Linked DNA regions of Candidatus Puniceispirillum marinum IMCC1322. The protein of the gene in region 2 interacts with the protein of the main gene of each other region in a pairwise test. Links are inferred from orthologs where the notes say so. Each region holds a gene or a part of one and is shown on either strand. Other genes may lie near its edges.

Region 1 (4,021 bases), 1.6 Mb from region 2 along the record:
TAACAACATCTTTACGAAACTCACAAAAAGCCTCGATAACGTCTTTTAGCCCCATCTGGATTGGCCGACCGGCATTCATGGCCAGCATATTAACGGGAAAGCTCGTTTGCAGTCGTGTATGGCGGTACAGCTTGTTCAGCACCACATCACCCGCAGCATCACGCTTGACCTCAATGACAATGCGCATACCGGTACGATCGGATTCATCGCGAATGTCAGAAATTCCTTCCAGAACCTTATCGCGCACCATTTCACCGATACGTTCTAGTAGCTGTGCTTTGTTAACCTGATAGGGAATTTCATGAACAATGATTGACTCGCGGTCTTTGGCGTTGGTTTGCACCTCGGCACGGGCGCGCATGATGATAGACCCGCGCCCTGTTCGATAAGCCTCGCGGATGCCATGGCGACCCATAATAAGCGCACCAGTCGGGAAATCTGGCCCCGGTACGATCTCGGTCAGTTCTTCGGTGGTTATTTCGGGATTATTTACATAGGCCTCACAAGCGGCAATCACCTCCCCTGGATTGTGGGGGGGGATGTTGGTTGCCATACCAACAGCGATGCCATTAGCGCCATTGACCAGCAGGTTCGGATATTCAGCAGGCAGAACAGTAGGTTCCAGCTGGGTTTCGTCATAATTCTGCGCGAATTCAACGGTATTCTTGTCAATGTCGCGCAACAAGCTCTCAGCCGCGCGGGCAAGCCTTGACTCAGTATAGCGCATAGCTGCCGCAGGGTCGCCATCAACCGAACCAAAATTTCCCTGACCATCGACAAGCGGAAGACGCATTGAAAAGTCCTGCGCCATTCGCACCATTGCTTCATAAATAGAGCTATCACCATGTGGATGGTAATTACCCATGACATCACCGACAATACGGGCTGATTTGCGAGGGGGCTTTGTCCAGTCATAATTGCCTTCCATCATCGCGTATAGAATACGTCTATGGACTGGCTTCAACCCATCACGAACGTCAGGCAATGCACGTGAAACGATAACGCTCATCGCATAATCAAGATAGGATTTCCGCATTTCATCAGAGATGGAAATGGTTGGACTTTTTGGGCTAGTGGTCTCGGTCACATGTGTCTCGCTTATGGCGCACAAAAAGCGTGCTTATATAACTATATATATAGCATGAAACAAAACTGTAACACCATATATTGTTGCGCAAAGCAAAAAAAAGCGATGCTGATGTAAAGCCAAAAGCATCGCATTATAAATGTAATTTAACTTACTGATTTAAAATGGAATATCGTCATCAAGATCATTGCTGTCACGCATTGGAGGGGGGCTTGTAGACGTGCCCGTGCCGCCGCCATAACTGTCATCAGTTCCTGAACTTGATCCCGCACCGCTATCACCGCCGCCATAGCTACCGCCACCGCCGCCATCACCACGCCCACCAAGCAAGGTCAGCTCGCCACGATAACGTTGTAAAACGACTTCAGTTGTATATTTCTCGACACCTTGATTGTCTGTCCATTTGCGCGTTTGTAATTGCCCTTCAATATAGCATGTAGAGCCTTTGCGCAGATACTGTTCGGCAATTCGGCCCAAATTTTCATTAAAGATGACCACGCGATGCCATTCGGTACGTTCACGTTGTTCACCAGTGTTGCGGTCTTTCCAGCGTTCAGACGTTGCCAATGATAATTGTACGATCTTGGCACCATCCTGTGTAGAGCGCACTTCCGGGTCACGTCCCAAATTGCCGACCAAAGTCACTTTGTTTACACTGCCAGCCATGATCGATTTTCTCCTTAATTTGTTTTACGTTCGCAGATTACGCATCCCACCCCCCTGCTGACAAGATAATTCGGGTTATTTATTTTTTACATAAAAGACTTTTCCACATCAAAAGCACTAGCAAAATCTATCAGGAAATGGCTATATTCGCGCCATGCCAAATGATACAAAAAATACGTCGCTATCGCAGCGGGTCAAAGATATTTCTTCTCTTGATAAAACCTATGAACCACGGATGATTTCTGTTCGTGGTGCACGGGAGCATAACCTAGCAAATGTAGATATTGATTTGCCCAGAGACAGACTGGTTGTGCTAACAGGATTATCAGGATCCGGTAAATCTTCGTTAGCATTTGATACAATATACGCCGAGGGACAGCGTCGTTATGTCGAATCGCTGTCCGCTTATGCGCGCCAGTTTCTTGAGATGATGCAGAAGCCTGATGTTGATTTGATTGAGGGTCTGTCACCTGCCATTTCCATTGAACAGAAAACCACGTCGCGCAATCCGCGTTCGACCGTTGGTACAGTCACGGAAATATATGATTATATGCGGTTGTTATGGGCACGTGTCGGTATTCCCTATTCACCGGCTACCGGTTTGCCTATTCGAAGCCAGACTGTCAGCCAGATGGTTGATATCCTGCTGGCGATGGAGCAAGGCACCAGATTATACTTGCTGGCTCCGATCGTTCGTGGCCGCAAGGGTGAATATCGTAAAGAACTTGGGGAACTTAATCGTAAAGGCTTTAGCCGTGTCCGCATTGATGGGGCGCTGTATGATATCGATGACACGCCTGAGTTGGATAAAAAACGCAAGCATGACATTGAAGTTGTTGTTGACCGGGTCATCATCAAGGGTGATTTGGATGAACTGGCCACGCGTCTGGCTGACTCGTTAGAAACAGCACTGGCGCTTGCTGACGGTCTTGCCTATGCCGATACGGCCGAAAGCCTTGATAATACATCAGATGAACAGGATGACGATATAGCTGGTCGTCATGCGGGGCGGACAGTATTTTCAGCACGCTTTGCCTGCCCTGAGTCAGGCTTCAGCATTGATGAAATCGAACCGCGGCTATTTTCGTTTAACAATCCCTTTGGAGCATGCCCTGCCTGTGACGGATTGGGTGTCAGCAGTCATTTTGATGAACAACTTGTTGTTCCAGACCAGCAAACAACGCTTCGTGGTGGCGCGTTGGCGCCTTGGGCATCCAGCACCGCAAGATATTATATGCAGACGCTAGAATCGCTTGCCAAACAGTTTAATTTTTCTCTTGATGTGCCGTTCTATGATTTGGATGACGATACCAAATCAATCATCCTGCATGGTTCAGGCAAGATGCCTGTGACGATGGAATTTGATGACGGTATGCGGTCTTATCGGACAACCAAGCCATTTGAAGGTATTATGCCGAATTTGGCTCGTCGATATCGCGAAACTGACTCGTCATGGGTGCGTGAAGAACTGGAGAAATTCAGAGCCAATCATGCTTGTGATTCATGTGCTGGTAAACGATTGAAAGCCGAATCGCTGGCTGTGAAAATCGATAAATATGATATTTCAGATATTGCCCGTCTGTCGATTGGAGATGCGCGGGACTGGTTCTCTGATTTGGGCTCAAGGCTTGAAGGTCAGCAATCTGAAATTGCAGCGCGCATTCTAAAGGAAATCAACGAACGCCTCGGCTTTCTGGTCAATGTCGGCTTGAACTATCTGTCAATGGCGCGTAATTCAGGCACATTGTCTGGCGGCGAATCACAGCGTATTCGGTTGGCATCACAAATTGGATCTGGCCTGACGGGTGTTCTCTATGTTCTGGATGAGCCTTCGATTGGTCTGCATCAGCGTGATAATGACCGGCTACTGTCAACCTTGATACGCTTGCGCGACCTTGGCAATACGGTGCTGGTCGTTGAACATGATGAAGATGCGATCCGGTTGGCAGATTATGTCGTCGATATGGGGCCTGGTGCGGGTGTGCATGGTGGTTTTGTCGTTGCCGAAGGAACCCCCGAAGATGTAATGACAAATGAGGCGTCATTAACTGGTCAGTATCTCTCGGGTGTGCGTGAGATAGCGATACCCGAAAAACGGCGAAAAGGTACAAAAGGCCGTGTCATTCGTGTCGAAGGCGCAAATGGTAATAACCTGCAGGATGTGAGTGTTGGGTTTCCGCTTGGGGTGTTGACCTGTGTAACGGGTGTATCTGGTGGTGGCAAATCAACATTGGTTCTGGAAACGCTATGGAAATCACTTGCACGGCG
Region 2 (4,155 bases):
AATCGCAACCGATGGCGCGCTCAGCTTTAAACCGGATTTTGCGGCTTCGCTAGGGTGGCCTAGAAACAATGATTGCCCTTCGAGGGCATCATTAATCACCTTGGCAGGCATAACGACGATATCGCTTTGCCTAGCAAATTGCAGCACGCTTTCACGCTCGATGAATAGACGACAAAACCGCAGATCAAAGATCGTCGGAAATTCCTGGGTGATGGCTTCGCACATGCCAGCGATGTCGGTGCTGGCCAGCAAAGCCAGCGTGGCGTGATGAAGACGCTGCCAATTGACCATATTTTCCGAGGCCACATGAAGCAAAGATTCATTCGCCTTGGACAGTCTTTGCGCTTCTTTGCGTGCCCGTGCGGCAATCGCTGGCGTTAAATCAACAATATTGACGCGATCCGGATCACCCGCATCAGCTTTCAGTGCAGACGCATGCTTATCCAGAAAATCCGGATTTTCGCTGAGAAAGCGTAAAACATCTTCGGCGGTGGGTTGATATCCGGATGAATCAGAAGGCATTATTTATACCCATATCTAGAGAATTGACTGACCTGTTCCCGCCCAGTCCGCCATGAACGCATCAAGCCCCTTGTCGGTAAGCGGGTGTTTATATAAAGCCCCCAGAATTTTTGGCGGGATCGTAACGACATCAGCACCCAATAAGGCGGCGTCAACCACATGCTGGGTGCTCCGCACCGAGGCCACAAGCACTTCGGTCTGCATATCGTAATTATTATAGATCGTGCAGATTTCCTCAATCAGCCCCATTCCATCAGCGCCCAGATCGTCAAGCCGTCCAACAAAAGGCGAAATAAAGGCAGCGCCTGCCTTGGCGGCAAGCAATGCCTGTCCGGGTGTGAAGCATAAGGTGACATTGACCTTGGTGCCAGCGTCGGCCAAAGCGCGACAGGTCATCAGGCCCGCTTCGGTAAGCGGTACCTTGACCGCGACATTCTTGGCAATAGCGGCCAGTTTCCGGCCTTCGGCCAGCATCGTGTCATGATCGGTGGCGGCGACTTCGGCGCTTACTGGTCCGTCGGTCATCTCACAGATTTCGGCAATGGTTTCGATGATATTGCGGCCAGATTTGGCAATCAACGACGGGTTGGTTGTGACACCATCAACAAAACCGGTTTTTATATAGGTTGCGATTTCCGCAACATCAGCGCTATCGAGAAAAATTTTCATCTGGTTTACCTTAAATACAATGAAAGCCTATCGCGATTTAGCTCTTGCGATTTGGCTGTTGTGACCGCAGTTTATCCCAAGGAAGGTTGCAAATCTATAACCATGATAAGCCTATGTTGAAAAGCCCCCATAATAGTGCAGACAAGAAGCGCCAGACGACTTGTATTTTGACATCGGAAACGGTGTCGGTTGCTGTTGCGGTGCCTATTGCTGGTGCCTATGACTATCTGCAGTCAAAGGGTACGCTGCAAGCAGCAGTTGCAGGTCAATCAGCGGCTGGAATTAGCCGTGGTACAATTGTGACAGTGCCTTTTGGTGGCCGGCTTGTGACAGGCATTGTCATGGGCGCAGGTGCTGGTGGCGTGGCACCGGAAAAATTGAAAGCCATTCATGCGGTGGCGCCACTTCCGACACTGAATGAGGCGTTTATCAGCTTTATAGAACGGGTTGCGGCGTGGACATTGGCACCTATCGGCGCGGTTGCAAAGATGGTGCTGAGTCAGCCACAAGCCTTACAAAGGCCGCCACAAACCACCCTGTTCACCCCCGCCAAGATCATGCCGGATGGAGTCCGTATCACCCCAGCGCGCCAGCAGGTGCTTGATGTGCTTGGCGATGCCGGGGCGATGACTGCTGCCGAACTGGCGCGCATCGCCAATGTAGGTAGCGGCGTGATCAGCGCGATGGCCAAAGCGGATATGCTGACTGCTATGCAGGTTTCGGCTGATCGCCCGCCACCGCCGCCGCAGACAGATCGCCCTAGTCTGACATTAACCGGTGAACAGCAAGCCGCCGCCGATATCATGGTGGCGGCCTGTGGCACGGGGTTTCACCCGTTTCTGCTTGATGGGGTCACTGGATCTGGCAAAACAGAAGTCTATTTCGAAGCGGTTAAAGCGGTACTTGATGCGGGCAAGCAGGTTCTCATTCTATTGCCGGAAATTGCCTTATCAAGCGGCTGGCGCTCACGGTTTGCGCGCCGGTTTGGCGTGGCGCCAGTCGAATGGCATTCGGATATTGGTAATAGCCAGAAACGCAAGGCATGGCGCTATGTGTTATCGGGCGAGGCGAAGCTGGTTGTTGGCGCGCGTTCGGCGCTGTTTCTGCCATTTTCCAATCTGGGCCTGATTATCGTCGATGAAGAACATGAACATGCCTATAAACAGGAAGATCAGACAATCTATCAGGCACGCGATATGGCTGTGGTGCGTGCGCATATTCAAAAATGCCCGATTATTCTGGCTTCGGCGACACCATCGCTGGAAAGTTGGGTGAATGCTGGCAAAACAGGTGAAACGCCGCGTTATCAGCATATTGGCTTGCCCAACCGGATCAAGGGAGCCGCCCTGCCAGCGATGAGCGCGATTGATTTACGCCAGACGCCGCCTGAGCGTGGTCGCTGGCTGGCACCACCGCTGGTCGAGGCGATTGCCACACGATTGGCGGCAGGCGAACAATCATTGCTGTTTTTGAACCGGCGTGGCTATGCCCCGCTAACCTTATGTGGCAGCTGCGGGCATAAATTAGTTTGTCCGAATTGTGATAGCTGGATGGTCGCGCATAAACTATCAGGCCAACTTCGGTGTCATCATTGTGGGCATCAGACCCGGCCAAGCAATCACTGTTCAGCCTGTGGTCAGGACGATACGATGCAGGCGTGCGGCCCCGGTGTCGAACGGCTTGCCGAGGAGGTGTTATGGCGGTTTCCCGATGCCCGTTTTGCCGTGCTATCAAGTGATACGGTCGGCACACCAAAGGCCGCGGACGCGTTTATCCAGTCGGTTATTGAGGGGGATGTCGATATTATCATTGGCACGCAAATGGTTGCCAAAGGGCATCATTTCCCCAATTTGACGCTGGTTGGTGTTGTTGATGCCGATCTGGGTCTGGCTGGCGGTGATCTGCGCGCTGCCGAACGAACGTTCCAGATGTTATCACAAGTGGCAGGCCGTGCTGGCCGCGAATCGCGCCCTGGCGAAGCAATGCTGCAGACGCTCGATCCCGAAAATCAGGTGCTTACCTGTTTGCTTGAGGGCAAGCGCGATGCGTTTCTGGCAATGGAGGCGCATGCGCGATCTTTGGCTGGCATGCCACCTTTCGGGCAGCTAGCGGCGCTGATTCTGTCGTCACATGATGAAAAACGGCTTCATGCGACGTTACGTCGCCTCGATCAGTCCAGACCGCATTTTACCGGTGTTGATATTTTTGGCCCGGCCATTGCCCCCATAGGGTTCCTGAAAGGGCGGCATCGGGGGCGGTTATTGATCCGCACCGATAGATCGGTTGATATTCAAGGAATTCTTCGCGATTGGCTGGCTGATTTTAAGCCAGATTCGGGAGTAAAACTGCACATTGATATTGATCCCTATAATTTTCTGTAAATGCGTTTTTGAAGCGATCGCGGTTTCTGGCCATGTGGTTTCTGTTTTGACGCATTTTTAGGCCGTTGAATGCTTGCGTTTCGGCTAGGGCTATGATAGCACCCAAGGCGTCGTCAAAAGTTGGTCGGGATGCCCCAACCGGCTGTAGGCACCAAAAGTTGTTCGTATCTTATCAGGATGAGGGTAAGTCTTTGAGTTTAGGCGCAACAGGTCTTGCAGGTCGTTACGCTGGTGCGCTTTATGCACTGGCAGATGATACCGGTAATTTAAATGAAATCGTGGCTGATCTAAATGATCTGGCCAAGCTTGTCGTTGAAAATGACGACATGAAAACGCTTATTTCATCGCCTGCCATTACCCGCAGTGAACAGCTGGCTGCTATCACCGCGGTTATGGAAAAGGCAGGTGCCAATGCGCTGACTATCAAATTCCTAAGTACGCTTGCCGAAAATGGCCGTCTCTATGTGCTTCCTGTAATTATTAGTGTGTTCCTTGATGAACATGCACGCCGCCAAGGTCAAATCTCGGCGGAGGTCGTTTCGGCTGTTGAACTTGATGCAAAGCGTAAGGCGAGTGTCGAAAA

The links.
Region 1: the proteins of SAR116_RS09460 (region 2) and ssb interact in binary tests that used the Escherichia coli proteins (3 or more experiments, as listed by UniProt). The link is inferred for Candidatus Puniceispirillum marinum IMCC1322 from one-to-one orthologs.

What each region holds. Positions count from the first base shown.
Region 1 is NC_014010.1:426,834-430,854, forward strand. The notes cover bases 1-2,977. They hold ssb (single-stranded DNA-binding protein), read right to left. Parts: upstream 1,754-2,977; coding sequence 1,247-1,753; downstream 1-1,246. Other genes in these bases: gyrA (DNA gyrase subunit A), read right to left, coding at 1-1,036; uvrA (excinuclease ABC subunit UvrA), read left to right, coding at 1,989-2,977. Also shown: more of uvrA, read left to right, coding at 2,978-4,021. UniProt on the Escherichia coli protein: Plays an important role in DNA replication, recombination and repair. Binds to ssDNA and to an array of partner proteins to recruit them to their sites of action during DNA metabolism. Acts as a sliding platform that migrates on DNA via reptation.
Region 2 is NC_014010.1:2,040,149-2,044,303, forward strand. Bases 910-3,938 are described here. They hold SAR116_RS09460 (primosomal protein N'), read left to right. Parts: upstream 910-1,304; coding sequence 1,305-3,572; downstream 3,573-3,938. Other genes in these bases: fsa (fructose-6-phosphate aldolase), read right to left, coding at 910-1,191; SAR116_RS09465 (F0F1 ATP synthase subunit delta), read left to right, coding at 3,665-3,938. In the rest of the region: SAR116_RS09450 (DUF484 family protein), read right to left, coding at 1-522; more of fsa, read right to left, coding at 538-909; more of SAR116_RS09465, read left to right, coding at 3,939-4,155.